One region of the Halomonas sp. FeN2 genome, then DNA from elsewhere that is predicted to be linked to it. Evidence: predicted binding sites of a transcription regulator. Region 1 holds the regulator's gene; each other region holds the start of a gene.
What was found. The regulator FNR, encoded in region 1, switches genes on or off when oxygen is low (the NO sensors DNR and NnrR bind a similar motif). The targets are predictions, from matches to a motif close to TTGATNTANATCAA.

Region 1 (10,695 bases):
CTTTATTGAGCCCGTGGGGCGTCGCTTAATGCCCGTGGTGCACCTTCCCCAAGCCTTTGCCCTGGGGGCACTCTGGGGCTGGCTCCCCTGTGGTTTGGTCTACTCCATGCTGGCCTGGAGCCTGGCGATTGCCGACCCGCTTCAGGGCGCGCTACTCATGGGCGCCTTTGGGCTTGGCACCCTGCCTGCACTACTTGCCACTGGCCTCGCTGCCCGCCAACTCAGTCATTTGATACGTCACCCCGCGACCCGCAGTGTGGCAGCGCTGACAATTATCGCTTTTGCGCTGTGGCAGCTGTGGACACTCACCGCACACAATCTCTAATAGCATGACGTGGCTCAACCTTTACGCCTTCGTCGCGGGTTAGGCTAGCGGCATTTCCTAACGTCGGAGCGCCCCTTCATGCCCGTTCATGCCCCCGCTGCATTGCCTCTTGCACCCGCAGCTGCCGCAGCCCCTATGCAGCCGGTGTGGGATGAAGCGTTACTGCGCCGCTACGACACCAGCGGCCCACGCTACACCTCCTACCCCACGGCACTGTCGTTTCACGAGCAATTTACCCCTAGCAACCTGACCCAGGCGCTGGAGCGTAGCAATGCCAGCAAGCGATCGCTTTCGCTGTATGTTCACGTGCCCTTCTGCCGCAAAATCTGCTTCTACTGCGCGTGTAATAAAATCGCCACCAAAAACACCGCCCTGGCCGAGCCCTATATAGCCCGGCTTGACCGTGAAATGGTGCTGACCGCACGCCACTTGGATACATCACGACCGGTGGAGCAGCTGCATTGGGGCGGCGGCACGCCGACGTTTCTCAGCTTGAACCAGATGGGCGACCTGATTGATCGCCTGGATGCCCGCTTTGGCCTTTCGTCGTCGACTGATCGCGATTACGCGATTGAAATAGATCCTCGCGAAGCGGATGTGTTTACGCTGCGCCATCTCGAATCCCTCGGCTTTAATCGCATTAGCCTGGGCGTGCAGGATTTAAACCCTCTGGTGCAGAAAGCGATTAATCGCATTCAACCTCGGGTACTTACCGAAACGCTGATGGATGAGGCGCATCGTTTGGGCTTTCGCTCGCTCAATCTCGATCTAATTTACGGTTTGCCATTTCAGACTGAAAAAAGCTTTGCCGACACGCTACGCCAGGTGATCGAGCTCAACCCGGCGCGCCTTTCAGTGTTTAATTACGCACATATGCCCGAGCGCTTTGCCCCGCAGCGGCGTATTAATGTCGATGACTTGCCGGGTGGCGATGAGAAACTGGCGATTCTGCGCACCACCATCGAAATGCTCACCGCAGCAGGCTATGTGCATATTGGTATGGATCACTTTGCCCGACCTGACGATAGCCTGGCTATTGCTCAGCGCGAAGGCTCGCTACAGCGTAACTTTCAAGGCTACTCCAGCCACGCTCAGTGCGACTTAATCGGGCTTGGCGTTTCGGCGATTTCACGCATTGATGACGTCTATGCGCAGAATCCTAGCGATCTGGCAAGCTACGAAGCGGCGCTGGATAAGGGTCAACTCGCTACCGGGCGTGGCGTGCGGTTGAGTGATGACGACCTGATCCGGCGGGACGTGATTGAGCGGCTGATGTGCGATATGGGCATTGATCTGGCCGCCGTTAGCCAACGCTGGAACATCGATGCCCCCCGCTACTTTGCGCCAGCGCTTGAGCGCCTGCAGAGCGCCGAGCAGGATGGCCTGCTGACCCGCAGCGGCGACCAGCTTAACGCCACGCCGATGGGGCGGCTGCTGATTCGCCATATAGCGATGGCGTTCGATGCTCACCTGGCGCAGCAAACGGGCCAACGTTACTCAAAGATTGTTTAATCATCTTTAAGCAGGCATGCTAAAGCGACTACAATAGGTAAGGCTTTTCTAATTGATAAGCGGGATTCTCTCAAGGAGCAAAGCATGTTGGAACCCATGAGCCGTCGGCGCTCGCTACTCCATGAAGCTCGCTGCCAAACCTGCAGTTTGAGCTCACTGTGCCTGCCACTTGCCCTTGAGCTGGATGATGTGGGGCAGTTTGACGCCATTATTCGTCGTCGCGCGCCGCTTAAAAAAGGCGAACCGCTGTTTCGTCAGGGCGACGCCTTTACCAGCGTTTACGCTGTACGTTCGGGCAGTTTGAAGCAGACCAGCGCTGAAGGTAACGGCAGCGAACAGCTAACCAATTTCTACCTACCCAGTGAGCTGGTGGGGCTGGATGGCATTGACGAAGAGCACTACCCCGGTAGCGTTATCGCCCTGGAAACCACCACCGTCTGTGAGATTCCTTTTGACCGCCTGGACTTACTCTCAGAAGAGTTGCCCGAACTGCGGGGCCAGCTGTATCGGAGCATGAGCAAAGAGTTGCGCGATGACCGACGCATGATGCGCCTACTCTCGCGCAAAACCGCCGATCAGCGGCTGGCCACCTTTTTGATTACCCTTTCGGACCGTTTTCGTCGCCGCGGCTATTCGCCTTACAGCTTTCGCCTCTCAATGCCCAGGGCTGATATCGGCAACTATCTGGGCCTCGCGGTTGAAACGGTCAGCCGCATACTAAGCCGCTTTCAGCAACAGAATGTGGTGGCGGTCTCCGGGCGAGAGGTCAACATTCTCGATATGCAGCGTTTGATTACCCTCGCCGAAGAGGAAGAGCAAACGGTTAGCTGACGTTAAAGGCCTGGATGCGCCCCGCCAGCAGCTCTGCCTGCTTGGCCTCTAGACCTTCAAAATCGAACAGGCTGCGGTCAGCCAACTGGGAAGGGGCAATATTGGTGACGGCCTTGAACATGCTTTCCAGGCGGCCGGGAAACTTTTTGTCCCACTCCGCGAGCATCTCTTTGACGACCTGGCGCTGCATATTGGGCTGGGAGCCACATAGATTGCAGGGAATAATCGGAAACGCCATCAGCCGCGAAAATTCGGCGATGTCCGCCTCTTTGCAGTAGGCCAACGGCCGAATAACGATATTCTTACCATCATCGGATAGCAGCTTGGGCGGCATTGCTTTTAGGTTGCCGCCAAAGAACATATTGAGAAACAGGGTTTCGAGAATATCTTCGCGGTGATGGCCTAGGGCAATCTTATTGGCGCCAATCTCTTCAGCGAAACCATATAGCGAGCCGCGCCGCAGCCGTGAACAGAGCGCGCAGGTGGTTTTACCTTCAGGGGTTTTCTCTTTCACCACCGAGTAAGTATCGCGCTCGACAATGTGGTACTCCACGCCCTGCTTATCCAGATAAGCGGGCAGTACGTGTTCGGGAAAGCCCGGCTGTTTTTGATCCAGGTTGACCGCTACCAGCGAGAAATTGACCGGCGCATTGCGCTGCAAATTGCGCAAAATCTCCAGCATGGTGTAGCTGTCCTTTCCACCGGAGAGGCAGACCATCACGCGATCGCCTTCATTGATCATTTGGTAATCAATGATCGCATTGCCCACTTCTCGGCGCAGACGCTTTTGCAGCTTGTTAAATTCACGCTTCTGCTTCGCATCAGCCAGCTCAGGCTGGTCGTGCTCAGCGTCAGCTGGGGTGGCTCCAACCGTATTAAGGTGAGCAGGATCAAAGTGATCAAGAGTTTGCATGGTATAAGCACTGCCGAGGGTAGAAGGCGTGAGATAAAAAAGTAATAACTATTCTAACAACACTCACCGCCTGACCCAACTAATCAGACGTAGCCACACAAGATATCGCAATTGAAAATGACTATTTTGAACGCTGTACCATATCTCGGTGCGAGGGTAGCTTGGAGCGAGGGTCTTTTGTCATGGATGACAAAAGTAGCGCCCAGGGAGGGGTTCACAGCGCCCTCGCGGAAAGCTGCCCTCGCCACGATGAAGGAGACTACTATGCCACCTCCGCCATAATACGCTGCAGGCGCATATACAGCAGTGCGCTGGCGGTGGCCTCTCCAAGCACACTCTGCACGTCTATGGCGGGCACTTGCCAACACGCCAACGCCTGGGCGAAGCTGCTGGGCGCCTCGACCTCCGGGTGCAAACGCCGTAGCTGGCGTTGATGAAGCTTTGCTACATCGACCTGGGCGTTGGGCAGAGCAAAATTCAGCCGCTTAGTGAGAAGTGCATTTAACGCCCCGATGCGCTTCTCCAACTGCCAGCCAACGATGGGACGATTGCCGATAAATTCCACTAACGCGCCCAAGTTATCACTGCTTGGCGGCAGCACCGCCCCCGCCTCGCATAGCAAGTGATGACGGCGCAGCGTTGCACTTTCGGGCTGCTTCGTGCTGCCCAAGGTGATTACAAAGGCACGACTGGTATGCACCTGCTGCTGGCTCAGTACCACTGCTGCCAAGCTAATGATCGGTACGCAGGCCGTGGGAGTGACGGTGCAGGCAAGCGCCACCAGCTCCTCCCCCATATAGGGCTGAAACAGCCAGGCGTAGGGGGATTCTGCACAGCGTCGCCGGTCGCTTTCGCGACGTAGCAGGGTACGCAGAGAGCCGCTAAATAGCGCCACATGTCGATCTAACAGCCGCATTCCGCTCACGAATACTCCAAATGGTAACGATGGGAAATCCGCTGCTTAAAGTCTTTGACAATATGCATCGCTTCACGCAAAAGATCGCGCTCCAGGGAAGAGAGGTTTTGCACTACAACACGGTTAGCGCGACTGCTGTTTTGGGAGCTAGCGTCCTGGGCACTGGCTTGAGCACCGACAGGCGTCTCCAACGCGGTTAGCTGCTGTTTAAGACGTAGCTCGGAAAACAGTGCCAACGCTTCACCCAGGTCATCGGCAAAACGGCGATCCAACCGACCATCAGCAGCCAGTGCATCCAAACGATCAAACGTCGAGGTGGCTTTGATGCGCCGCTCAAGCGCCATGGTGCGCACGCCGTGAACGATAGGGAAAATACCGCCTTTCTTAATATCGATACCGTGCTGAGGCTTTTTTAGGGAGCCGAACAGCGTCAGAGGCGTCGAGAAACGTAGCGCCGTACGAGCAAAATAGGAAAGCAGCAGCTCATCGCCCGAACAGCGTTCAAATAACTCATCACGGACGCTTTCAAGCAGGCTGGGGTTGCCCGCTACGGCATGGGCATCGAGCATAATGGCCAGCTTCATCAGACTATCGCCATCACGCTCCCTGGCCCACTTGGCAATATTGCCTTTCCACTGGGATACCGTAGCCACCCACTCGGAATTAGACACCATAATATTGCCGGGGCACGGCGGGTAACCAAGCTGAATCAGGGTATCGGTGAGCGTCTGCATGTGGCTGGCAAGATCAGGCCACTGGGTGTCATCGGCAAGTATCAAGCCGTTATCCTGATCCGTTTTTAGAATCTGCTCACCGCGCCCTTCGCTGCCCATCACCATCATGCAGCTCTGCTCGTGGTAGCGCTCATCAATGGTGAACTCCCAGGCTTTACTTATAATACGGCCATTCAGTGCAGCGAGCAGATCCATTGCAAAGCGAAGCTTAACGCCCTGAGCCATCAGCGCTTTGACGAGCTCCGGCGTGCGCTGGCTGGCCGCCGAAAGCGCCTCCAAATTGGCCGCCTGCTCGACCTGCAGGCTCACCACATAGCTTCGGCTTGAGAAGTAGCTAAGCACGTCAGTGAGTTCTACAACGCCTTTCAAGGCGTTCTGCTCCATCACTACCACCCGCGAGACTTTATGGCGGGTCATTAGCACCAACACTTCAAATAAGTACTGATCCGGCGCCACGGTCACTAAATTAAAATGGGCGATCTCATCCACCGCTGATGTTACCGCGCTACCTTTCAACACTAACGCGTTGAGCAGATCGGTTTTGGTCACCATGCCAAGGATGTCCTGGGTCTCTACCAACAGGCTGTCGGCGTGGCTTTCTTTGAGCTGTTTTACAGCGCTGGCAATATCGGTCGCCGCCGCCATCAGCAGCGGCTCGCGCATACACTCGCTCACCTTTGCCAACATAAACCCCGCCATGGTGACACCACCTTCGGCGCGCTTTTCGGTCAACAGGCGCGCTTTATGGGTCAGCGACTGGCGAAAAAAATTGCTGAAATCAGGGTATTGGCGACACAACTGTTGAAACAGCGCTTTGGGTAGCAGGTAACAAAGACACTCCTGCTCAGCCTTAAAGCGGTAGCGGCTTTTACCATTGAGTATGCTGATCGCCCCAAACAGATCCCCCGCCGTGTAGTGGCCAATGCGTGATGTAGATGAGGGTAGCGTCGGATCAATTTCCGCCACTTCGCCTTTATGAATCAGAAAAACAAACTCACCCGCTTGCCCGGTCTCTAAAATGATTTCGTCACGGTCAAAATAGGCAAGGTCAATACCGCGGCGAATGTGGTCACGCCCCTCATCATCAAGAAGCGTAAACGGCAACTGGGATAGATCCACATCGACCATGGGGTATAACCTCATTAAACAGGCTGCGACTAACCGGATCTTGCCTTATGGCGAGCTAGCAGACATAAGCAAAAATAAATAAACGTCGTGACTCGATACTGGCCCACATAAATTGGCCCACACCAGCGCTTCAAAAAAACTGTTGTCGATTATTATATGAAGGTGGCTGTACGGGTATAAAGGATTCACTTCCCAAGTAGCAAGTAGAACCTTGTTATACCTTTAGCTATCACGCTAAAGTCGAAGCGACTTTTGATACGCGACCAAAGTATCGACTCATACTAACCGTCACTCCCTATTAAACGCTGTGCATGTATTTAAAGTAGCCAATAACTGCTTTTATTTGCTTACTAGACTATCGTCCCATAGCCTTGCAAACACCTGCAAACTTCGCTTAAACAGCCTTTAAAAACTCATATTTTCAACGACATGCAGGTTGAAAAAAGCCACTTAGCTGTTTATTGATACCAAAGTCTGGGATTTATTTTTTGACGTTTATTGCCCAGTATTAACAATGAGTCATGCAGGGTAATCGCACGTCGCTAACTAACTCGAAATTTCATATCGAATAATAAGGTGACGTGCCAAGAGAAGCTGACTCACCACTCCTAATGTTTGAGTGGCTTTAGACGTGCGATTGCCCTGATGGGTCACACGCTATTCCTCGTGAACTTTCCCAACCTTAAAAATCACAAGTGGAGAGCAACACAATGGCAGACGACAAAACCAATGCTGCTGAATACTGGAAAGCAAACGTCCGCTTAATTTTCGGATGCCTGGCTGTTTGGGCATTTGTGTCTTACGGATGCGCTATCCTTTTTCGCCCACTGCTCGCCGGCATTCCGGTTGGCGGCACTGATCTTGGCTTCTGGTTTGCACAACAGGGCTCTATCTTGACATTTATCGCGCTGATCTTCTTCTACGCCTGGAAGATGAATAAGCTCGATCAAAAATTTGGCCTTGGGGAGTAAGCCGGTATGAGCCAGTTTGCAATTAACTTACTGTTCGTCGGCGCCTCCTTTGCCTTGTATATAGGCATTGCTATTTGGGCGCGCGCCGGCTCAACGAAAGACTTCTATGTTGCCGGGGGCGGGGTTCACCCCATCACCAACGGCATGGCCACCGCAGCTGACTGGATGTCAGCGGCATCGTTTATTTCCATGGCGGGTCTGCTGGCCTCGGGTGGCTACGCCAACTCCACCTTCCTCATGGGCTGGACCGGTGGCTACGTTATCCTCGCGATGTTGTTAGCACCTTACCTGCGTAAGTTTGGTAAGTTCACCGTGCCTGACTTCATCGGTGACCGTTTCTACAGCAACACCGCTCGCCTCGTTGCGATCGTGTGCTTGATTGTGGCCTCGGTTACCTACGTTATCGGTCAAATGACCGGTGCGGGCGTGGCTTTCTCGCGCTTCCTTGAAGTCAGCAACACTTGGGGTATCTGGTTAGCAGCGCTGATCGTTTTCCTCTACGCCGTATTTGGCGGCATGAAAGGCATCACCTACACCCAGGTGGCCCAGTACATCGTTCTAATCATCGCTTACACCATTCCTGCGGTGTTTATTGCCTTCCAACTAACTGGCAACCCGATTCCGATGTTCGGTATGTTCAGTACCCACACAGAATCCGGCATGCCTTTACTGGCCAAGTTAAATGATGTGGTCAATGCACTTGGCTTCCGGGACTACACTGCTGACGTGGACAACAAGCTCAATATGGTGTTGTTCACCCTGTCGCTGATGGTCGGTACTGCCGGTCTACCCCACGTTATCATTCGCTTCTTCACCGTCCCGAAAGTCGCCGATGCGCGCTGGTCTGCAGGCTGGGCACTGGTATTCATTGCACTGCTTTACCTCACCGCTCCAGCGGTAGGTTCGATGGCGCGCCTTAACTTGGCGACAACCGTGTACCCAGAGATGGCTGGTCAGACTGAAAACTATGAAGAGGCGGCGCTAAACCCTATCCTGTACGAAGAGCGTCCAGATTGGGTTCGCACATGGGAAGAAACCGGCCTGATCAGCTTCAACGATCTCAACAACGATGGCCGTATTCAGCTATATAATGATTCTGCTGACTACTCGGATCGTGGCTGGGAAGGCAACGAACTAACCGTTAATAACGACATTCTGGTACTCGCCAACCCGGAAATTGCCAACTTGCCTGGCTGGGTTATTGGTTTGATCGCAGCAGGTGGTATCGCGGCGGCACTGTCTACCGCAGCAGGCTTGCTACTGGCGATCTCGTCGGCGATCAGTCACGACTTGATCAAAACCATGATCAATCCCAAGATCACCGAAAAAGGCGAGATGTTGGCGGCGCGAATCTCCATGGGCGGCGCGATATTGCTGGCCACTTACTTAGGGCTTAATCCGCCTGGGTTTGCGGCGCAAACGGTGGCGTTGGCCTTTGGTATCGCCGGTGCATCGCTGTTCCCGGCGCTTATGATGGGTATATTCTCTAAGCGGATGAACAGTTCAGGTGCGGTTGCCGGTATGCTGGCGGGCTTGATTTGTACTCTGCTTTACATCTTCACCTATCTGGGCTGGTTCTTCGTACCAGAGACCAATATGCTGGCCAACACGCCGGATAACTGGATCTTCGGTATCTCGCCGCTCTCATTCGGTGCCGTAGGTGCGATGATCAACTTCGCCGTTGCCTTCGCGGTTTCCAGAGTGACAGCTGCACCGCCGCAGGAAATTCAGGATCTGGTGGAAAGCGTTCGCTATCCGAAAGGTGCTGGCATGGCGATAGATCACTAAGTCATACTCCTTCCTGACGCGTTGTCGCCTACGGCGGTAACGCTTTGGAATCGACCTCACCATCGGGCTTCCTTAGGGAGGCCCGATGGCTTTTATAGATAGCTTTTATAGCCGGCTTTTTGAAAGGATGATTTATGATTTGGCATTTGATCGCCGCCGTTTTCGCAGGCCTTGCGGCCGCGGGGATTGGCCTGATACTGCGTAATTTGAGCGGCAAACGTTTGCCCAAGTGGATAGTGCCGGTGTTTGGCGGGCTGGGTATGCTGGGCTATCAAGTTCAGGTGGAGTACAGCTGGTTTGACCACAAGCAGGCGCAACTGCCCGAGACCGCCACGGTTATTTCAACCGAAAGCACCACGGCGGTATGGCGCCCCTGGACCTTTGCCATTCCCATGACCACCAAGTTCACCGTGGTGGACAGCGAGAACATCCGTATTACCCAGCAGGATGGTGCCCGTTTAGCGGAGTTCATCCTTTATCAGTTTGAGCGCCATCACACTGACATTTTGATCACCCAGCCCTATATACTCAACTGTGAGAGTCGTGAGTTGGTACCTCTGGATCAAGACAGCCGTGACCCTATTCTTGAAGAGATACGTACGCTGCGCGAAACATCACCGCTGCTCAGCAACGTATGCACATAGACAAATAAACAGCTCGTGGTACAAACGGTCGTACACGACCCGCTGTTTCGCCTAGAATGAAGCCTTTTGACTGACGCACGTTAAACACTCTGGCGGGGAGAAAGGCATGTTTCACGGCGGGCTACTGGTAGCGGTTTCGTTACTCTACATTGCCGTTCTATTCGGCATCGCATGGTACGGTGACCGCCGCGCGCGTACCCATGGCGCCACCCGTCGGCGTCCGATCATATATAGCCTGGCGCTGGCTATTTACTGTACCTCGTGGACGTTTTACGGCGCGGTTGGTCAAGCCGCCACAGCGGGATGGTCGTTTGCGAGCATCTTCGTCGGTCCAATTTTAACATTTTTGCTATTCTGGCCGGTGCTGGCCAAGATGATCCGGGTTGCCAAGCATCAAAACGTCACCTCGATTGCCGATTTCATTGCCTCCCGTTACGGTAAAACCCAGTCGCTGGCCGCCTTTGCCAGCCTGGTCGCCCTGGTAGGCACCCTGCCCTACATTGCCCTACAGCTAAAAGCAGTTTCCACGACTTTTAGCGTTCTTACCGATGCCACAGATGTGACCCATACGCCGCTATTTGGCGATACGGCCTTCTATGTGGCCATTGTGATGGCGATTTTCGCGATTCTATTTGGTACCCGCCACACCGATGCCACCGAACACCACGAAGGCTTAATCCACGCAGTAGCGTTTGAATCGCTGGTCAAACTGCTCGCCTTCGTGGTGCTTGGCGCCTTTGTTACCTGGGGCATGTTTGATGGCCTGGGCGAGCTGATGGGGCACGCCGAAAGTCAGCTCGAGCTCCAGCGCCAGCTTGCCAACCAGGATTTTGGTCAAAGTTTCTGGGCACAAACGCTGCTCGCTATGTTGGCAATTCTGTGTCTACCGCGCCAGTTCCATGTGGCTGTGGTGGAGAACATTCACCCTGACGA
Region 2 (10,695 bases), 920 kb from region 1:
CGGTTAGCCCCTCCGACAACGCAGCACCCACGCCCATCGTCATACCGCCAAGCACTTGGCTACGCGCGGTGATCGGATTTAGGATGCGGCCCGCATCACACACCGCGAGCATACGTCGAACACGCGTTTCGCCGGTATAGGCATGCACCCCAACCTCGATGAAATGCGCTCCAAAGGTGCCAATCTGCATATCGTCTTTAAAGTCGCCAAAGTGGATCGTATCTTCGGCGACAAGCTCTTCGCCGTTTGCCACATCGGCAAGCGCCAAGTCAGTATCCACGGCTAGCACGCGGCTGTTTTCAAAACGCGGCTTTTCGACGCCTAAGCGCTTGGCGATCTGCTCTTGAAGCGCCAAACAGGCGGCGTACACGCCAGCGGTTGAACTAGTAGCCCCAAACTGCCCGCCTGAACCCGAAGATATAGGATAGGCACTGTTGCCCAGCCGAACTTCAACGGCGTCCAGCTCAATCCCCATCGTTTCAGCAGCCGTCTGAGCGAGAATGGTGTAGGAGCCGGTGCCGATATCGGTCATATCGGTCTCAACGATCAGCCGCCCGTCCTGCAAACGTACGCGTGCCCCGGAATCCAGCGTGGGCGCTCCGCGATAGGCCCCTGCCATACCGTAACCGATCAACCACTCTCCTTCGCGTTTTTCCCCAGGCGAGCGGTTGCGCGCCTCCCAGCCAAAGGCTGCTGCGCCTTGGCGTAAACACTCAACGTAATGACGATCGCTAAAGGGCTTTGAGGGATCTTCCGGGTCGACTTGGGTGTCGTTGAGTATCCTGAACTCGACGGGATCCATCTCCAGCTTCTGCGCCATTTCATCCATGGCAATTTCCAGCACGGCAAGCCCTGAGGCTTCGCCGGGAGCGCGCATATCCGCCGATTCGGGTAGATCCATCTCAACAGGCTGATGAGCGACGCGGCGACTCGCACCGGCGTAAAACGTGCGGGTTTGATTGACCGGGTTCTCGCCGCTTCCGCCGGGCAGGGTATGCGAAACCGCGGCATGGTCGAAGGCGATTATCTTGCCCTGGGCATCGGCAGCGATTCGCAGTCGCTGAATGGTGCCAGAGCGGTGGGTCGCATTGTTGAACACCAGCGGACGCGGCAAGGCCAGCTTGACCGGCCGCCCTGAGGCCCGCGAGCCGAGGGCGGCGAGTACCGCGTCAGCGCGCAGCCACAGTTTCCCGCCAAAGCCACCGCCAATGTAGGGGCTTTCGACGCGAATCGTGTCGGGGTCGAGATTGAAGGAGGTCGCCAACGCCTGTTTATTCATTTCGATCATCTGGTTCGACGTCCACACCGTCATTTGCCCGCCATCAGACCAGTCAACAATCGACGCGTGGGGTTCCATCATGGCGTGGCTTTGGGAAGCGGTGCGATAGACTTCATCCAGCGTGAAGGCCGCGGTTTGAAACGCCGCGTCAACGTCGCCCACGTCTGAAAGCGGTTCGCCGGTGTTATCCAGCTTTTCCCAAGCAGCTTCAAGGTCGAAGATACCCTGCTCTTGCTGGTAGCTGACATCAATCAGCGCCGCGGCGCTACGTGCCTGCTCCAGAGTCTCCGCCACCACTACCGCGATCGCCTGATGGTAGTGGGCAATCTTATCGCCACCGAACAGCCGGGCAACGTTGTTTTCCGAGCGATCAAGTGGCTCAATCTCCAGCGTCGTTACCACTGAAACAACACCTGGGGCGGCCCGGGCAGCCGACGCATCCATATGGGTAATTCGCCCCTTGGCAATGGTCGCACACAGGGGGTAGCCCACCAGTTGATCCGCCGCCACGTCATGACGCTCATAAGCATAGGGCGCACACCCCATCACCTTAAGCGTGCCGTCGATTCGCACATGGGGTTTGCCGATAATACGGGCGCGATCGAACAGGTTATCTTCCGCTGATTGATTAAAGTCCATGGGTCACTCCTGAGCCAGCAGCGCGGCAAGCGTTCGCTCTGCCAGGGTAAGCTTATAAGCGTTGTCTTGGGTCGGGCGGGCGCCGTCCAGTAATTGGCTCATCACCGCTGAAGCTCCCTGCGGCAGCGCTGCATCGGCTTCGTCACGGCGCCAAGGCATCGGGGCCACGCCGCCAAGCGCGACACGGCCACTGCCATCCGGCGTTTGGATAAGCGCAACGGAGACCAGCGCGAAGGCGTAAGAGGCTCGGTCACGCACCTTAAAATAGGCGTGGCGGCCTTCAACAGGCGCTGGCAGTACAACACCGGTAATCATCTCGCCCGGCGCCAGCGTGTTTTCAACCTCTGGGGTGTCGCCAGGTAATTGGTAAAACGCATCCAGCGACTGGTATCGCGTCTCCCCACTCGGCGTGATGGTTTCCACTTCGGCATCTAATACCCTGAGCGCAACGGCCATGTCCGAGGGATGAGTGGCAATGCACGCCTCTGAGGTACCGATAACGCCCAGCCCACGCGAGCTGGCGCCTTCACCGAGTGCCGCACAGCCAGCCCCTGGCGAACGCTTGTTGCAGGGCATGCCGGTGTCGTAAAAATAGGGGCAGCGGGTGCGCTGGAGCAGATTACCGCCGGTCGTGGCTTTATTGCGAAGCTGGCCCGATGCGCCTGAGACAAGGGCTCGGCTGAGCACCGCATAATCACGACGAATTCGGTGGTCGGCGGCGAGCGCACTGTTACTCACTAATGCCCCTACACGCAAACCGCCGTTGCTGGTCTCGGTAATAGCGTTGAGCCCAGTACCCGTTACATCAATCAGGTGCAGCGGGGTTTCAATCTCGTGCTTCATCAAATCAAGCAGGTTGGTGCCACCGGCAATAAATTTGGCGCCAGACACTTCAGCGGCACGGGCAGCCGCCTGAGCAGGATCAGACACGCGTTCATAGGAGAAGGCTCTCATGCGTGCTCCTCCGCCACCTGATTAATGGCTTTTAGAATATTGGCATAAGCGCCACAGCGGCAGAGATTGCCCGACATCCGCTCGCGAATCTCGGCGTCGGTCACCTCTATAGGTGCGGTTAGATCCTTCGTTACATGGCTGGGCAGGTCTGCTCGAATCTCCTCTAGCACAGCCTTTGCCGAACAGATCTGGCCCGGCGTGCAGTAGCCGCACTGGAAGGCGTCATGATCGAGAAACGCTTGCTGCATTGGATCAAGATGATCTGCTTCCCCTAACCCTTCGATGGTCGCCACGTCATCACCTTCATGCATCACCGCCAGCGTCAGGCAGGCGTTAATCCGTTCGCCATTCACCGACACCGTGCAGGCGCCGCACTGACCGTGGTCGCAGCCCTTCTTGGTGCCGGTGAGTTTTAAATGTTCACGCAAGGCATCCAGCAGCGTCGTTCGGTTATCCAGTTCAAGCTGGTGCCTTGCTCCATTGACCACTAAAGAGACGTTCGAGCGCTCCGCGCCATTCTGCGCGGTCTCGCGACGCCTTTCAGCGCTATTAGGTGGGTTCATAACTATGTGCCTTCCCTGCTCATTGCTGTCGCTTTATGAATGTCGTCACGACTTCAGCATAGTCATGATTGGAGTAAGCAACCCGGCGATTGGGCATAAAGGTTCTGAAAAAAATCGATTACATCCTCTGTACACGCTGTTGCTACGCTAGGCTATAAGTCTTATGCCCACGCCAAAACAGGCAATGGATGCCGTTTGCTAACTATTGGAAACGTTATAAATGCAGCATTTGGATCGGCAAGTGATTGAGCAAGCGCTTAAGTGGTCTCTGGAAGGGGAAACGATTTGGCTGTGTACCGTGCTGGCCACATTTGGCTCTTCGCCACGCGCGCCGGGCTCGTGGATGGTCGTCAGCCAAGAGGGTAAACACATCGGCTCGCTTTCGGGTGGCTGTGTAGAGGATGACTTTATAAAGCGTCTCGGCGAGGGAGAATATGATCGCCCAATTACGGTGACGCGCTATGGTGACCCCGACGATACTCAAGGCGCGCATATTGCGCTTCCCTGTGGCGGTGTTTTAGAAGTGTTGATTGAGCGTCTGCTCTCGACTGCTGACACGCAGGAGCACTTGGCCACCCTGCTAGCTACCCTTGATGGCCATCACCGTTTGATGCGTAACGTGAATTTATCCACGGGAGAGCACTCCTTCAGCGAGGATGACACTCTCGGCCCTCGTGTGGTTCGGTTGGATGGTCAACCCTGCGATGAACAAGAACATGATCGGCAAGATGTTGTTCAAATGCGGATTGCTCCGGCCAGACGGCTCATTATTGCCGGCATTTCGCCCATTTCCGCCCCTTGTGCCGCCTTTGCCGCTGCTCTGGGGTTTGAAGTGATCGTCTGCGATCCAGACGAGGCGGTCTGCGCAGACTTTGCAGTGCCAGGGGTGACCGTCAAAGCGTTACTGCCCTCGCTCTACATTGCCTCCGGCGCTTGCCATAGCGCAACGGCGGTTGTGGCGCTCACTCACGACCCGCGTATTGATGATTTAGCTATGATGGAGGCTGTACGCACGCCTGCTTTCTATATCGGCGTGATGGGTTCAAGGCGCACATCGACTGAGCGCGCTGAGCGGTTAATTCGTTCCGGGGGGTTAACCGAAGAGCAGGTCGACCGCCTGCATATGCCAATTGGTCTCGCGCTGGGAAGCAAGACCCCAGCTGAGATTGCTCTCGCTGTTATGGCGGATATCGTGCGGGTGCAACACGGAAAAACTATCAATGAGCTCTAGCAACGTTGTCGCATTGGTCATGGCCGCCGGTTACTCGCGCCGGTTTGGTGAGCACGACAAGCGCTGCGCGTGCTTGGCTGATGGACGCACGATGTTAGCTGCCAGCGTCGCCAACGCAGAGCAAGCGTTTCCTCTGCTACGCGTAGCGATCCGCGAAGAGGACGACACAGATCTTTTAGGGCTTGCCGAAGGCACGCCGCTTATTCGCATTCGTCAGGCGCGCCTTGGGCTGGGTTCAAGTCTGGCCGAGGCGGTAACGGCGCTTAGCAATGATCCTCGCCTCTCGAACGTGGAAGCGGTGGCGATTTTATTGGGCGATATGCCCTACCTGCAGCGAGACACGCTATTCGCGCTACAGCAGCGAGCCACTCACGACACCATCGTGAGGCCCTGCTTCAAAGGCCAACCAGGCCATCCGGTTATATTCGGACGTTCACAATGGCCAGCCCTTCAAACGTTAAGCGGCGACGCCGGTGCCAAAGACATTATTCGTCGCCACACGGCACACTACCGAGAGTATGCCGTGCAGGACAACGGCACGCTTATCGATATCGACGTGCCGGAGGAGCACGGCATCACGGCGCCAGCGTCATGAACGGCTCATCTTGCTGGTCGCTAAACGCATAGACGTTATAGGGCTCGTCCTGAGGCCCCGGCATACCCGGCGTGCCAATGGGCATACCGGCCAAGCCAATACCGTCAAGATCAGGCTGTTGCTCGAACAGCGCCTGCACGGCTTCCATCGGAACATGGCCTTCGATCCAATACTCGCCCATCTCGATGGTATGGCACGACCCCAGTCCGTAGGGCACGCCCGCCTGCTGCTTGACATCGCCTAGCTCTACGTCATCAATGATCGTTACTTCTACGCCGAGTTCTTCAAGATGGCGTGCATAACCGTCACAGCAGCCGCACTGGGGATTTTTATACAGTGTGGCCTCGTCAGGCAGTGCCGCATGGGCCGAGGTGGCCCCCAGAACCAGTGCGCCGGATAAAAATAGTGATGTCGTTAAACGGCTCATGCGTGGCCTCCTTGATGAGAACGACTAAAAAGATATTTAGTAAGCGACGCGATCCCAAGCCCCGCCAGCAATAAAAATGCGAGAGGCATTAACCAGCCTACCCAGCCCAAAGAGCTCATAAAGGCAAAACAGTCTGCGTTCATCATGGCAAAACTCCTACGAGCATTAAAGCAATGATACCAACATGCTTATTACACAACTGAAGCTTACAACCTATGTGTGACACGGAGGTCAAGTTAGCCAGCATGTTTAACAATGCTTTCTTGACGCAGGTCATTAGGCTCTGTCCGAAAACTCACGGTTCAGGCTCATTTCAGGTTCGCGCGATATAAGTAATGGGTAAATACCACTGCGAGGCAAACATAATGCGCACGAATTACCTGATGCTTGGCCTACTAACGGTATCGCTTAGTACCTTAACCTTCACAGCATGGGCCGCTGGTGAGCACGAGGACAGTCAGCACAGCGCTAGCAATGCCGAGGTTGACCGCACGATTAGCGTAGAAGCGGGTGATATGTGGTTTGATCCTGAAGCCATACAAGTCACCGCAGGTGAAACCATTCGGTTTGAAATTATCAATAATGGCAACCTTGAACACGAATTTGTAATAGGTGATAAAGCCGCCCAGGAAGAGCATCGGATAATGATGCAGGAAATGAGTGGCGGCCATGGTGACGCTCATGGCGGACACGGTGGCCACGACATGGCAGAAGGTGCGCACGGCGGGCAGATGCCATCTATCACCATTGGGGCAGGTGAGACCAAAACACTGGTGTGGACAGCCCCCTCGAACGTTGAGAGTCTGGAGTACGCCTGTAATATCCCTGGCCATTATGAATCAGGGATGTATGGTGATATTAATTTCTAACGCGATATAACCTATGAAACCTCTGATTAACTATTGCGCTTGGCCATACTGCGTTAAAAATCATCTCAAAATGCTCATTTACAACCCCGCTTTTTCGTTGATTTTTGCCTTGTCTGGCCTGCGCTCATCACATTAATCAGAGGCTCCCTATGAAACTGTTGCTTTTAGAAGACGATGACCTATTAGCTGAAAGTTTGGCTGAAAGTCTGAAAGACAACGGTTACCTCGTCGACGTAGCCGACACCGTTCAGTCGGCTACGTCGTTCATGGCAACCGAGGAGTACGAGCTTGCCATCCTAGATATTGGATTACCCGATGGTTCGGGTCTTGAGCTAATCACGCGTTGGCGCAAGCAAAAACGCCCGACCCCGGTTCTGATACTCACCGCGCGCGACACCTGGGAAGACAAGGTCATTGGCTTGGAAACAGGGGCTGACGACTACCTCACCAAACCCTTTCACGAAGCCGAACTGATGGCGCGTTTAAAGGCCCTGCTACGCAGGCACTCTGGCCAATTATCCCAAGTCATCACTCTCAACGGGGTGTCCTTGGATGAAGCGGGCCAGCGTGTTTGTAGCGAAGGGACAACATGGCGTTCGCTTACCGCCACCGAGTTTCGACTACTACGCTACCTGATGCTCCACCCTGACCGTATTCACTCCAAGGAGCGATTGCTGGAACAGCTTTACGCGTTGGAGCAAGACGCTGCCGCACCCAACTTGGTAGAGGTATACGTGGCTCGTTTGCGCCGTTATCTTGGCAAATCGATTATCCAGACACGCCGCGGCCAGGGGTACGTTTTTGTTTCACGTTAATAAACGTAGCTTAAGGTTTCGCCTGCTAGCTTGGCTGGGAGGCGTTGCGCTCTTAGTCGTGGGTTTGACATGGTTGCTGCACGGCGTGTTTTTGCAAAATCTTGCTAAGGAGTTTCTCGGTGAACGCCTCAAGCGTGAAGCCGAACACGCAGTATCGCAGTTGGAAAATGACCAGTTAGCCATACCCTCTTCGCTCACATCGGCGAGTCAAAGTTATCAGGTTTTTCACCACCTTTATGTGCTGCGACTTAATGGTGAGATCAGCGCCTCACACCCCGAATGGCAACGTCAGCTAGCAACCTTACTTGAGGAAGCTGGTGATTCGCTAGTCGAGGTAAAGCGCGGCGAGCGCCACTTACTGGTGTATCGCCAGCAATTCGAGTGGCAAGGCACCAACGGCGTATTGTTAATCGGTGAAGATTTTTCTCAGGTAGAAAAAGGTTTAGCCACTTTGCACTGGTGGGTAGGTGGCATTGCGGCAGGCCTGCTATCGGTGCTGGTGGCACTCAACATGCTGGCCGTTAATCGTGGCCTGAAGCCATTATGGCAACTGCGACAACAGCTTGAAGAGCTCCAGTCTGGAGAGCGTCAACGGCTTTCTCTTGCAGCCCCCGCAGAGCTTGATGGCTTGGTCGCACAACTCAATCGCTTTATGGATGACATCGACTTGCGATTGCAGCGCTCACGAGAGTCGGTAGCCAACCTTTCTCATGCGCTTAAGACACCTTTGGCGGCGATCACCCAAGTACTTAGAGGCGGCAGACCCATTGATGAAAGCCGCCGCCACAAGGTACTGATGCGATTGGAGGATATCAACGCTCAGTTAGATGCCGAGCTTCGCCGCGCGCGTATTGCTGGCCCCCATGCAGGGCGCATGACCCACCTCGCCCGCGACAGCCAGCGCCTGATGGTTATGTTTCAGAGCCTCTATCCTCAGCAGGTGTTCGAGCTAACGCAAGCAGTTAATCAGCGCGACCAAGTGCCTATCGACGCCCACGATTACGCCGAAATGCTGGGCATTGTGTTGGATAACGCAGGCAAATGGGCCACCAACGCGATTCGTTGCCATATCAGCACTTCTGAGCTCGCTCTAACACTAACGATTGACGACGACGGCCCCGGCGTTGCTGAAAGCGATATAGCGCGCTTGGGCGAGCGCGGCACCCGGCTGGATGAACGCCGTCCTGGTTACGGCCTGGGGCTTTCCATACTTGCGCAGCTAGTGGCGCGTTACGCAGGACACTGCCAGTTCGAACGCAGCCCGTTGGGTGGTCTGCGGGTAACCACCACGCTGCCACTAAGGGGTATTAACGCCGCATAGCGTCTTTTTCAGCATTGATTCAGCTTGCTCCCCCAAGATGATGAAATTCATCAGCGATGGGAGCTTTATATGACGCGTTCGAATTTTATCACCCACCCGCTTTCACGCCGCCAGGTGCTGAAAGGCAGTGCGGCGCTGGGGTTGGGCTCTGCCGCTGCCATGGGTTTGAGCCCCGCCTGGGCCAACCCCTGGGGGCGTACAAACGTCTATTCCAAGGGCGTGGAAGAAGGCCCGGAGGTATCGCTGGCCATCCGGCGTGAGTCCATTTCTATTGATGGCCAGGAGACCAGCGCTTTTAGCATCAACGGTACTAGCCCCGGCCCGTTGATTCGCCTAAAGGAAGGGCAGGACGCGGTGCTACGCGTTACCAACCTACTTAATGAATCCACCTCCATTCATTGGCACGGCTTGATTCTGCCACCGGAAATGGATGGAGTACCGGGGGTCAGCTTTGCCGGTATCGCGCCCGGTGAAACCTTCACCTACCGCTTCCCTGTGCGCCAGAACGGCACCTACTGGTACCACAGCCACTCAGGTATGCAGGAGCAGCTAGGCCACGTGGGGCCGCTGATTATCGACGCTGACGAGCGCGAGCCTTTCCGCTATGACCGCGAACACGTGCTGCTGCTGACGGACTGGACGTTTGAAGACCCCATGTCGGTATTTCGCAATCTGAAAACCATGGAGGGTTATTACAACTTTCAGGAACGCACGGTTGCCGATTTCTTTGCCGATGTACGGCAAAATGGTTTAGCCCCCACCGTCGAGATGCGCAGTATGTGGGCCAAAATGCGCATGAGCTCACGGGATATTGCCGACGTTACCGGCAGTACCTACACCTACCTGCTCAACGGCCACTCCCCAGAGGAAAACTGGAACGCCCTGTTCAAGCCGGGTGAGCGTGTTCGGCTACGAGTGATCAACGGCTCGGCGATGTCCTACTTCGATGTACGTATACCCGGCCTCAAAATGACCGTAGTAGCCGCCGACGGCCAACCGGTTCAGCCCGTCCCTGTCGATGAGTTCCGTATCGGTGTTGCCGAAACCTACGACGTCTTGGTGTCACCCGAAGACGATCAAGCCTACACCATCTTTGCCGAATCCATGGATCGCAGCGGCTACGCTCGTGCCACCCTAGCCCCGCGTGAAGGCATGCAGGCGGAGATTCCTGACCGTCGCCAAATTGCTGACCGCGGTATGGAAGCCATGGGTGCCCATGGCATGGGCGGCATGGATCACTCCACTATGGAGGGCATGGATCATTCGGGTATGTCGAACATGCAGGGCATGGATCACTCGGGCATGTCCAATATGGACGATATGGATCATTCCAACATGGAAGGCATGGATCATTCAGCTATGTCGGGTATGAGTGGCATGGAACACCCCACTGGTATGACCGGAGAGCAGCACAACGCACTCGCACTCGCAAGCGGCATGCTGGCGTCTGGTGAAGCCCAGCCGGGCTCGCGCTATGGTCAAGTGGGCATAGGTATTGATCCCAACGAGCGCCGTGTACTGGTTTACCAAGACTTGAAAGCCTTCACTCCTTGGCCCGACCGCCGCGAGCCTGGACGCGAGCTTGAACTGCACCTCACCGGCAACATGGAGCGCTACATGTGGTCGTTCGACGGCCAAAAATTCAGCGAGGTCTCCGGCCCCATCCACTTCGAAAAGGGCGAGCGCCTACGCCTGATCCTGGTCAACGACACCATGATGGAACACCCCATTCACCTGCACGGTATGTGGATGGAGCTGGAAAACGGTCAGGGCGAGCTGATTCCGCGCAAGCACACCTTGAACGTTAAGCCCGGCGAGCGGGTTTCGGCGCTGATCACGGCAGATGCCGAAGGCAGCTGGGCCTTCCATTGCCATCTGCTCTATCACATGGATGCCGGAATGTTCCGCGTTGTTCAGGTTTCTTAAGGAGGCAGTATGAAAGCCAAGCTCTACTTCACTGGCATTAGCTTAGCGTTTGTCATAACCACCGCTGCCCATGCGG
Region 3 (10,695 bases), 720 kb from region 1:
CCAGTTGCAGCGCTCCTTCCGGCAGCAGGCCAGAGTCGTTGATGACGCGTACAGCAGCTTCGGTCAGGTAGCTAGTGGCGGTTGCCGGTTTGAAAATACACGGCATGCCTGCCAGAAAGGCTGGGGCAAACTTCTCCAACATGCCCCAGATGGGAAAGTTAAACGCATTGATATGTACAGAGACGCCGCGGCGGGGCACCAGAATATGGGTGCCATTGAAGTGGTTCTCTTTTCCTAGCTGAGTCACCGGGCCTTCGTGGGCCACATTGCCGGAGGGCAGTTCCTTGCGGCCCGTGGAGGCGTAGGTAAATAGGGTGCCGAAACCGCCGTCGATGTCGATCCAGGAGTCGGCCTTGGTGCAGCCAGTGTGGTGAGAGATGGCATACAGCTCACGCTTACGCTCTTGGATATAGGCGGCCAGCGCTTTAAGAGTGGCGGCCCGCTGCTGGAAATCCAGTGCCAGCATATTTCTCACACCGGTGTTGCGGGCATACGCCACCGCTTCACGAAAGTTGATCTCTTCTTGGTGGGTATGCGCAACGGTTGTGCCGTTAATGGCGCTAATCAGTGCTTTGGATTCGGTCTTTCCGAACCACTGGCCTGCGATGTAACTCTGTAAAACTGACATTGCGTACTCTCCCGCAAAACATAGACTAAGCCGACGCGGTCGCCGGCTTGGAAGTAGGTGGGTTAGGGTTTATACCTCGTCATAGTCAAGCACCACCCTGTCGCTGATCGGATAGCACTGGCAGGACAGCACGTAGCCGGCATCGATTTCGTAATCTTCCAGGGCGTAATTGGCGTCCATTTCCACCTCGCCTTCGATGACTTTTGACTTGCAGGTGGAGCACACCCCAGCCTTGCATGAGAAAGGTATATCCGCGCCGTGCTCGTTACCTGCGTCCAGAATGCTCTGGGTATTGCGGGGCAGGTCGTATTCAATGGTGCGGCCGTCGATGATCACTTTGATGTGCGAGGTTTCTGCTTTCACCTGGGCCGCTTTCGTCGCCTGGCGGCGCTTGGCGCCTGCCGCCGGTAGCCCAGTGGTGAACAGCTCGAAGTGCACTTTTTCCTTCGGCATTCCATGTTGGCTCAGAACACCACGCACGATCTCGGTCATTTCCTGCGGGCCACAGATAAACGCGGCGTCGAGCTTGGGTACGTCTACCCAGCGGTCAAACAGGGCATTGCACTTGTCGGCATCTATGCGCCCGTTATATAGATCGATTTCCTGTTGTTCGCGGCTGAACACATAAATGATGTTGAGGCGTTCCAGGTAGCGGTCCTTGAGATCCTGAAGGCGTTCGCGAAACAGCGTACCCGTGGTGGAACGATTGCCATAGATGACGGTAAAGCGGCTCTTTGGCTCGCTTTCCAGCGTGGTGGAAACAATCGACATAATGGGCGTGACGCCACTGCCAGCGGTCACCGCCAAATAGTGCCCTTCACGGCTGGGGTCGAGCGGCACGAAGAACTTACCCTGGGGTGGCATCACTTCCAGGCGGTCGCCGGGCTGCAAGTGCTGATTGGCAAAGGTGGAAAAGCTGCCGCCGGGCACCAGCTTGACGGCGACTCTTAGCTCATGTTCGTGCACGCCGGTGCAAATCGAATAAGAACGACGGATATCCTCGCCTTCGATGTCGCGGCGTAGCGTCAGGTACTGCCCTTGGGTAAAGCGAAAGGCGTCCAGCAGGTCATCGGGCACGTCGAGGGCAATGGAAACGGCATCATGGGTTTCCTTGCGCACATCCTTGACGGTCAGGGCGTGAAATCGGCTCATGGGAAATGGTCTCGTCGTTTTACAGACACTTGAAATAATCGAAAGGCTCCAGGCAATCACGGCAGCGGTAGAGCGCCTTGCAAGCCGTAGAGCCGAATTCGCTAACGCGTTCGGTGGCGTTGCTGCCACATAAAGGGCAGGGCACTACCGGATCAGGTTGGCCCGTCAGGCTGCGCTTACTAGCACTTTCCACCGGTGGCGCGATGCCGTAGGCGCGCAATTTTTCGCGCCCGGCCTCTGAAAGCCAATCGGTAGTCCAGGCGGGGGACAGGCGGCGCTGAATCAGCGGGTCTGAATAGCCAGCGGCCACCAGCGCTTCATGGATATGCTGTTCGATAACTTCCGTGGCCGGGCAGCCGGAGTAGGTCGGGGTCACGCTGACCGCTAACCTGCCATCCAGCCAGTCGATATCACGCACAATGCCCAGCTCCACCACGCTAACCACCGGCACTTCCGGGTCTGGCACTTCCTGTAGTACAGCCAGCACGGCGTTGACATCGCCTTCATCACCGGCTGGCGGCAGGCCGCTGCGGTCGCTGCCGATCAAGTCGCTGGAGGGCCAGTCATCGATAAGCTTGTCATCGCTAGACGCAGACGGATGGTTACCAGACGGTTGCATCGGGATATGCCCTCGGCAGGTATTGCATTTCCGCTAATAGAAAGCCCAGGTGCTCGGTGTGATGACCGACTTTACCGCCGGTATACATCCAGGAATCGTAGGCAGGGCGTGCCAGGGTAGCTTCCTCAAGTACCTCTTCCACTGTTGCTTTCCAGCGGGTGGCCAGCGTGTCTGGGTCTGGCGCAATACCGGCTTCCAGCATGGCCTGATCAATCTCGTCGACCTGCAGCAGCTCGCCAGTGAACTGCCAGAGATTGTCGAGTGCGCGCTGCGTGCGTGTGTGACTTTCTTCGGTGCCATCACCCAGGCGAATAACCCACTCAGAAGAGCGGCGCAGATGATACGTCGCTTCTTTTAGCGACTTGGCCGCCACTTCTGCAATGCGCGGGTCGCTGGCGTGAGACAGCCCATCGAGCAGGTGTACGTGCCATGCATCGAACAGAAACTGGCGTCCCATGATGTCAGCGAAGTCGCCGTTGGGCTGCTCAACGAGCAACAGGTTGCGGAAGTCCTGAGCGTCGCGGCGAAAGGCCAGATGGTCGGCATCGATCTTGTCAGCCATCAGTTCAGCAGCATAGCCCAGCCAGTTGCGGGCCTGACCAAAGAGGTCGAGACCCACGTTCATTAAGGCCAGTTCCTCTTCCAATGCTGGTGCCTTGCCGCACAGTTGTGCATGGCGCTGGCCGAGTACCAAGGCGTTGTCGCCAAGGCGCAGCAGGTATTCGATCAACGGGGTTTGTGTTTTTTGAGCTGTGTTTTTCTGAGCCGAGCTTCGATGAGCCACGCTTTGATGAGATATGTTTTGCATCGCTACCTTCCTTACATGTGGCCGACTTCTTTCGGCAGTTTGTAGAAGGATGCGTGGCGATAGACCTTGTCGTTAGACGGGTCAAACAGCGCCTCTTTCTCGTCGGGAGAAGAGGCGGTGATTTCGCTGGCCGGAACCACCCAGATGCTCACCCCTTCATTGCGACGGGTGTACAGCTCGCGGGCGTTTTCAATGGCCATGCGGCGATCGGCGGCGTGTACGCTACCAACGTGCTTGTGATTAAGGCCGTGCTTGCTGCGTATAAAAACTTCGAAGAGGGGCCAGTCAGCCATGAGGAAAGCCTCTGTGGTCAAAGGAGCCCCGTGTCGCAGGGCTCTCGATTTTTTTAAGAATCAAAAATCAGGTCTTAAGGATCAGGCCGCTCGGCGTTGACGTTTGGCGGCATGAGCCACGGCGGCTTCACGTACCCAGGCGCCGTTATCGATAGCGTTACGGCGTGCTTCGACACGCTCGCGGTTGCAGGGGCCGTTGCCCTTCACCACGTCGAAAAATTCCTGCCAATCGATTTCACCGAACTCGTAGTGGCCGGTCTCTTGGTTATATTTGAGATCCGGATCAGGGGCGGTGCAGCCCAGCAGCTCTAGCTGCGGTACGGTTTGGTCGAGGAAGCGCTGGCGCAGCTCATCGTTGCTGTGGCGCTTGATCTTCCAGGCCATCGACTGGGCACTGTTAGGAGAATTTTCGTCGGAGGGGCCGAACATCATCAGTGCTGGCCACCAGAAGCGGTTAATGGAGTCCTGCACCATGGCTTTCTGATCGTCAGTGCCTTCTTGCATCATGGTCAGCAGAATCTGATACCCCTGGCGCTGATGGAAGCTCTCTTCCTTACACACACGAATCATGGCACGTGCATAGGGGCCGTAAGAGGTGCGCTGTAGTGGTACCTGATTGACGATGGCAGCGCCATCAACCAGCCAGCCGATGGTGCCCATATCAGCCCAATTGAGTGTTGGGTAATTGAAGATGCTGGAGTACTTGGCGCGGCCGTCGTGAAGCTTGTCGATCTCTTCGTCGCGGTCGGCACCGAGGGTTTCCATAGCGCTATAGAGGTACAGACCGTGACCTGCCTCATCCTGAATTTTGGCCATTAGCTGCAGCTTGCGCTTGAGGGTTGGTGCCCGTGTCAGCCAGTTGCCTTCCGGCAGCATACCGACGATTTCTGAGTGGGCGTGTTGCGAGATCTGGCGGATCAAGGTCTTGCGGTAGGCGTCCGGCATCCAGTTCTTGGGTTCTATTTTAATTTCATCATTGATGCGCTCCTGGAACTGGCGTTCCTCAGGGCTCATCTCATCAAGCGTTTTGAGTTTGTTAGAACCGGTTTCAACGAGCTGCGCGTACATAGATACCTCCGCGGCGTCGGCATATCAGGGAGTGTGGCTTATCTTCCCTAAAGTATAGTGACACGAAATATTTTATCAATAAGTATTTTTGTGTGTCACTTTAAGACTTTGTGATAGTATATAAATATAATACTATTGATTTATAAAGGAAAATTGGCTAGGAATAAGTGATTCTTAATGTGTCGCGTTCTCTAGCCAGAGATGACTGTTTGAGGGCAAAAAAGCCCCCTTAAAGGAGTTCTTTAAAGGGCTTTGTCTGACAAGAGGGGGCGCTAAACGGCGGCAAGGCGCTAGAGAGGCTGAATCAGCGAAGATCTTTTACACGCCTGGCCTTACCCATCGAACGCATAACACTTTCTACTGGGCACACCTCGACCTGGGTGCTGATACCAATGTGCGTTTTGATGGCATGCTGGAGCTGTAGCGCGGCTTCTTCACAAGCTACGGGGTCGCGGGCGATGTCATGATGATTTGCCTCTACACGAACAAGCACCATGTCCATATTGCCTTGGCGGCTGACTTCGATCTCGTAGTGGGGAGAAAGCGACGCGATCTTGAGCAGTTGTTCTTCGATCTGGGTGGGGAACACGTTCACTCCGCGAATGATCAGCATGTCGTCGCTGCGGCCAGTGATCTTGTCGATGCGTCGCATAGGGCGCGCGGTGCCCGGCAGCAGGCGGGTCAGGTCACGGGTGCGGTAGCGAATCACCGGTAGGCCTTCTTTGGTCAAGGTGGTGAACACCAGCTCGCCATATTCGCCATCTGGCAAGACGTCACCGCTGACCGGGTCGATGATCTCAGGATAGAAGTGGTCTTCCCAGATAGTCGGGCCATCTTTTGTTTCCAGGCACTCCATGCCCACGCCGGGCCCCATTACTTCCGACAGGCCATAGATATCCAATGCGTCGATACCCAGGCGCTTCTCAAGAGCAGTACGCATGCTGTCGGTCCAGGGTTCGGCACCGAAAATGCCGGTACGCAGCGGCAGTGTGTGGGGATCGATGCCCTGGCGCTCCATCTCGTCCGCGATATTGAGCATATACGAGGGAGTGACCATGATGATGTCCGGCTCGAAATCACGGATCAACTGCACCTGTTTCTCGGTCTGGCCACCCGACATGGGGATCACCGCGCAGCCCAGGCGCTCGGCGCCGTAATGGGCACCCAGACCGCCGGTGAACAGGCCGTAACCGTAGGCCACATGCACCTTGTCGTTGCGGCTGCCGCCGGCGGCGCGGATCGAGCGTGCCATCACATCAGACCACACATCAATATCGCTCTGGGTGTAGCCCACCACCGTCGGTTGCCCGGTGGTGCCGCTGGAGGCATGGATGCGAACGATCTCGCTCATCGGCGTGGCCAACATGCCGAACGGGTAGTTGTCGCGCAAATCTGCCTTGGTGGTAAAAGGCAGTTTGGCGAGATCCGCTAGCGTCTGGATATCGTCGGGATGCACCCCAGCCTTGGCGAAAGACTGGCGGTAGAAGGGCACATTGTCGTAGGCGTGCTTCAGGCTCCACTTCAGGCGCTTGACCTGAGTGGCGCGCAGCTCGTCGACGCTGGCGGTTTCCAGGGGATCGAGAGTCGCAGTGTCGATACGCGTTGCGGGCTGATTCATCAGGGGTCTCCGATCAAGCTAGTTGTTATTGGACTAGTTTCTAAATGCGCCATGGGCGATGAAATGGCTTTAGTAATGGGCTTATAAGCGCTCAATGATCAGCGCGTCTTTCATTGTTTATCGCCAGCAGCGGTGTCTTCCAGGCGGCGTACGCTGCCGCGAATTTTGTAGGAACGCCCGCGGAACAAGGCAACGGTATCGCCGTGCTGATTGCGCAACGTAATGTCGTAAATGCCGGTACGCCCGCGGCGGCTGCGCTCTTCGGCGGTGGCGGTGATCTCGTCGCCCAACTGGCCGGGGCCGAGATAGTCGATACTGCAACCGGAAGCTACTGTGGCTTCGTCGTAGCTGTTGCAGGCAAACGCGAAGGCTGAGTCAGCCAGGGCAAACAGAAATCCGCCATGGCAGTTGCCGTGCCCCTGCACCATGTCCTGACGCACGGTCATGGTCAGTTCGGCGAAGCCGGGAGCCACGCGAGTAATGCGCATCCCCAACCCTTGGCTGGCATGGTCGCGGGAAAACATTGCCTCGGCGCAGGCTTCCGCCAATTGCTGCGGGGTCAGTTGGGAATCATGCATGAAAGCTTTCCTCGTGTAGAGCTTCGAGACGAGCAAACACCTGACGTTGGGCCTCAAGGTGCTCGACGATAGCCTCGATAACCAAACGGCTATCGGTCAAGGCATTAATGGCGCCTGTGCTGATGATGCTTATAGTGGCGGTAGAGAGAAGGGCTGGCATATCACTCTCCCTTAAAGGTGGGGCGACGTTTTTCCATAAAAGCGCTGACACCTTCGCGGTAATCTTCAGAGCGCCCGGCCAGCCGCTGAAGGTCGCGTTCCAGGTCGAGCTGTTCGTTGAAACTGTTATCGCTGCTGGCATGCAGAGCGCGCTTAATCAGTGCCATGCCACGGGTGGGTTGAGTGGCCAGGTGGCGCGCCATGTTCATGGCCTCTTCTTGGAGCGCCTCATCGTCGACGCAGCGCCAGATCATGCCCCACTGTTCGGCGGTTTCGGCGGGGAGCTTGTCGCCCAGCATCGCCAGGCCCTTGGCGCGAGCCATGCCCACTAAGTTAGGCAATGTCCAGGTGCCGCCAGAGTCTGGAATCAGACCGATTTTACAGAAGGCTTGAATGAAGTTTGCCGATCGGGCCGCCAAGACGATGTCGCAGGCCAGGGCGATATTGGCCCCAGCGCCAGCTGCTACACCGTTCACCGCACAAATGGTGGGGAACGGCATGTCCTTGAGAGCACGCAGCATAGGGTTGTAGCGTTTCTCCAGCGACTCGCCGAGGTCGGGGGCCTGCTCCCCGGGCGCGACGCTACGGTCGGAAAGATCCTGACCGGCGCAGAAACCTCGGCCGTTGCCCGTCAGTAACAAAGCGCGAACGCTTGAGTCCTGGCGCACGGCTTTTAGCACCTTGCGCATCTCGGCATGCATTTCGGTATTGAAGCTGTTCAAGCTTTCGGGGCGGTTCAGGGTAATACAGGCGACGCCGTCTTCCACGCTGTAAAGCAGGGGCGCTTGGCTCATGGGTAATGTCCTTGTGTCAGTGCCCTTGAAAAGTGGCAGGTCGTTTTTATTGGAAGGCGCATGCCCTTTTCGCGATCGGCGGTGCCCGCCAGCGCCCGTTCGGCCTGTGGTGCACAGGGTGAATCTCTGCCGAGTATAGATTTATTTTGATACACATCAATATTGAATGGGTGTATGTAGTGTGTCGCTTGTTGTTGTTTTTGATAATTTATGCATTGCTAACAATGGCTTGTGATGATTTTTTACGAATATAAGATAATGGTTAGACGATGGTATAAAAGAACCAAGGTCGTCAAAGACTGACTTACAGCAGGGTGCGTCGAGTTTTTAGATAGCGTTGTGCCAATTCTTCAATAGACGGTGACAGGTAAAGTGTTTGATGTTTTGTTACGTAAAATATAATCTTCGATAATATTGCGTATCAAGATGGATTGAGCACAGGAGCGCCCCATGACGCAATCAGTGCAGCAACGGTGCGATACCCCTAGGTGCTACACAACTGATGGGGCAGGGGCCGAACAGTTCGAGGAGCGGGCGATGGGGGCAGCACCCCACACGGCCAATCAAGCTAACGGAGAGTGTTATGCCTTACTATCGACTTGAAGGGGTGACGCCGGTGGTACACCCGACCGCCTATGTCCATCCTACTGCGGTGTTAATTGGCGACGTAATCGTGGGCCCTAACTGTTATGTAGGCCCCGGCGCGGTGATGCGTGGTGATTTCGGGCGGTTGGTGCTGGAAGAGGGATCTAACCTTCAGGATACCTGTGTGATGCACGGCTTCCCTGGCTGCGTCACCAAGGTTGAGAAGGATGGTCATATCGGCCATGGCGCGGTACTGCATGGCTGCGTGATTGGGCGTGATGCCATGGTTGGTATGAACGCCGTCGTGATGGATGGCGCCAATATTGCTGAACGCTCTATCGTTGCGGCAGCAGCGTTCGTCAAGGCGGGCTTCGAGTGTGAGCCCCAGTCGCTTGTGATGGGGGCGCCCGCAAAGGTTAAGCGCGCGCTGAGTGATGAAGAGTTCGCCTGGAAACAGCAGGGTACCCAGGAGTATCAGCGCTTAGTGGGCCGTTGTCGGGACAGCCTGGAGCCCTGTGAACCGCTGGCAGAACTCGATGCTGATCGTCCAACCTTGCTGGCTGGTGATACTCAACCCAAGCAGCAGACCTTAGCATAGCGTGGCAAGGCGAGGCTGTTGGTATGGCTCGCCACCACAACCACGTCCTCCCCTGGCGGGCCATCCCCCACACCCAACCATGGGTCGATGGCCCCAAACGGCTTTTGTGGTCGCCCCTGAAGTTGAAGAGATTCACTGCCACAAACACGGCCGGATCAATGTCTGGTTCCCCTGGGGCCGCTACGCCGCACTAGACGACACCGCTAGTGCACTCTGGTCGGCGGCCCCATAACCCCATCCCCCTTGAGAGGCAGGTCTCAAACCTGAGTCGGCCGGAAAATTCGGCTGCCGCCACGGTCAATGATGACCAAATTCGCAGAGGCAAAGTGTTTCAAGACCATACGCGACTGTTGCAAGTTGGGGCACCGCTGGTCGCCTGCGAACCGAGAATCTAACAAGGCTCGGGCAAGCAAATCACTCCAACCACATGAATAAAAAGAAGTTGTTGATAGTCGGCGCGGTCAATGCAGGTTGAATGGTACTGGCACATACCTTCGATGTTCGCCTACGAAGACAACCGCAGACGAACATCACGACAATAATAATGCGTGGAGAACTCTCCGTGATGAGACATGCACTTCCCATAGGACTCTGTAGCCTAGCCCTGCTGCTGCCTACGAGCATCGTCTTGGCCTCTGCTGGCAGCGAAGCTATCGACAGGCACTGTTCAGCCTGCCACCAGACCCAAAGTGGCCCCCAGAGCTGGAGCCGCATTAGTGCACAGCGCAAGACCCCGGAAGGCTGGGACATGACGATCGCGCGCATGCAGACCATGCACGGCCTGGAGCTGCCCCTGGAGGCGCGCCGGGATATCGTCAAGTTCCTCGCCGATACCCGCGGCCTGGCCCCTGAGGAGAGCGCGCCCCAACGTGAGCTGATCGAGCGACGCCTCAACCGTATCGAGTCTTTCGACCATCCCAGCTATCAGGAAATGTGTGCCCGCTGCCATACTGGCGGCCGCGCCCAACTTCAGCGCCGTCCCCTGGAAGAGTGGGAGAGTCTGGTGCACTTCCATGTGGGCCAGTTCCAGACCATTGAGTACCAGGCCATGGCACGGGATCGTGACTGGTTCGATCTCGCCCTGAACGAGACCGCTCCCTGGCTGGCCGAGACTCAAAGTCTCGAAAATGACGCCTGGGAGGCATGGCAGCAGGCCGAGCTGACCTCTCCTGAGGGCGACTGGCAGCTCTGGGGGTACTGGCCCGGAGAAGGCGACTTTTACGCAGATGTGACGATTAACGCCGCTGAAGGCGAGGATGCCTACTCCCTTAGCCTGGACGGTGCTTTCACTAGCGGTCGTCCGCTCAGTGGCGAGGGCCAGGCCATCGTTTATACCGGCTACGAGTGGCGCGCCAGCCTTAACCTCAACGGCCGTGATCTCAAGCAGGTGCTGGATTTCTCCGGCGCACAGCCCAGCGGGCGCATCTTCGACGACCATGACGAGGCTTTTGGCATGATGGTGGAAATGGTGCCTCACGAAGCGTCCGAGCCTGCGGTGTTGGCCAGCCTGCCCGCCTCGCTCAAGGCCGGCGAGCGCAGCCGGCTGGTGCTGCTGGGCTACGGCCTTGGGGAAGGAGAGATCAATCTGGGGGAGGGCGTCACCGTGCGTAACCTGGTCGAACGTAGCGACATGCGCCTGGTGCTGGACGTTGAGGCCAGCACCGATCTTACGCCCGGCTGGTTGCCTATGCAGATTGGCGAGATCAGCGCTGAGAGACTGCTCGCCGGCTACCGCACGGTGGATCGCCTGGAGGTGAGTCCAGCGCTGGGAGTGGCTCGCATCGGCAACGACAAG

Region 2: KF947_RS10295 (plastocyanin/azurin family copper-binding protein) is a predicted target of FNR. The motif match lies at 5,952-5,965, and genes of this name have one in related genera.
Region 3: paaG (2-(1,2-epoxy-1,2-dihydrophenyl)acetyl-CoA isomerase PaaG) is a predicted target of FNR. The motif match lies at 7,864-7,877, and genes of this name have one in related genera.

What each region holds. Positions count from the first base shown of each region.
Region 1 is NZ_CP074200.1:1,336,416-1,347,110, forward strand. Features, by position in the region: gene KF947_RS06285 (sulfite exporter TauE/SafE family protein) at 1-325, shown strand, start outside; gene hemN (oxygen-independent coproporphyrinogen III oxidase) at 404-1,837, shown strand; gene fnr (fumarate/nitrate reduction transcriptional regulator Fnr) at 1,922-2,668, shown strand; gene ttcA (tRNA 2-thiocytidine(32) synthetase TtcA) at 2,661-3,581, opposite strand; gene KF947_RS06305 (DNA polymerase III subunit epsilon) at 3,844-4,497, opposite strand; gene KF947_RS06310 (DUF294 nucleotidyltransferase-like domain-containing protein) at 4,503-6,359, opposite strand; gene KF947_RS06315 (DUF4212 domain-containing protein) at 7,070-7,330, shown strand; gene KF947_RS06320 (sodium:solute symporter family protein) at 7,337-9,118, shown strand; gene KF947_RS06325 (hypothetical protein) at 9,253-9,762, shown strand; gene KF947_RS06330 (NahK/ErcS family hybrid sensor histidine kinase/response regulator) at 9,869-10,695, shown strand, end outside.
Region 2 is NZ_CP074200.1:2,251,417-2,262,111, forward strand. Features, by position in the region: gene paoC (aldehyde oxidoreductase molybdenum-binding subunit PaoC) at 1-1,918, opposite strand, end outside; gene KF947_RS10270 (FAD binding domain-containing protein) at 1,922-2,872, opposite strand; gene paoA (aldehyde dehydrogenase iron-sulfur subunit PaoA) at 2,869-3,435, opposite strand; gene KF947_RS10280 (XdhC family protein) at 3,656-4,666, shown strand; gene KF947_RS10285 (NTP transferase domain-containing protein) at 4,656-5,261, shown strand; gene KF947_RS10290 (DUF411 domain-containing protein) at 5,242-5,688, opposite strand; gene KF947_RS10295 (plastocyanin/azurin family copper-binding protein) at 6,054-6,557, shown strand; gene KF947_RS10300 (response regulator transcription factor) at 6,707-7,372, shown strand; gene KF947_RS10305 (ATP-binding protein) at 7,458-8,693, shown strand; gene KF947_RS10310 (copper resistance system multicopper oxidase) at 8,763-10,619, shown strand; gene KF947_RS10315 (copper resistance protein B) at 10,629-10,695, shown strand, end outside.
Region 3 is NZ_CP074200.1:2,056,076-2,066,770, reverse strand. Features, by position in the region: gene paaZ (phenylacetic acid degradation bifunctional protein PaaZ) at 1-628, opposite strand, end outside; gene paaE (1,2-phenylacetyl-CoA epoxidase subunit PaaE) at 698-1,780, opposite strand; gene paaD (1,2-phenylacetyl-CoA epoxidase subunit PaaD) at 1,800-2,399, opposite strand; gene paaC (1,2-phenylacetyl-CoA epoxidase subunit PaaC) at 2,383-3,207, opposite strand; gene paaB (1,2-phenylacetyl-CoA epoxidase subunit PaaB) at 3,219-3,500, opposite strand; gene paaA (1,2-phenylacetyl-CoA epoxidase subunit PaaA) at 3,582-4,568, opposite strand; gene paaK (phenylacetate--CoA ligase PaaK) at 4,873-6,186, opposite strand; gene paaI (hydroxyphenylacetyl-CoA thioesterase PaaI) at 6,297-6,764, opposite strand; gene KF947_RS09385 (3-hydroxyacyl-CoA dehydrogenase NAD-binding domain-containing protein) at 6,757-6,924, opposite strand; gene paaG (2-(1,2-epoxy-1,2-dihydrophenyl)acetyl-CoA isomerase PaaG) at 6,926-7,717, opposite strand; gene paaY (phenylacetic acid degradation protein PaaY) at 8,301-8,900, shown strand; gene KF947_RS09370 (hypothetical protein) at 8,980-9,132, shown strand; gene peaA (quinohemoprotein amine dehydrogenase subunit alpha) at 9,466-10,695, shown strand, end outside.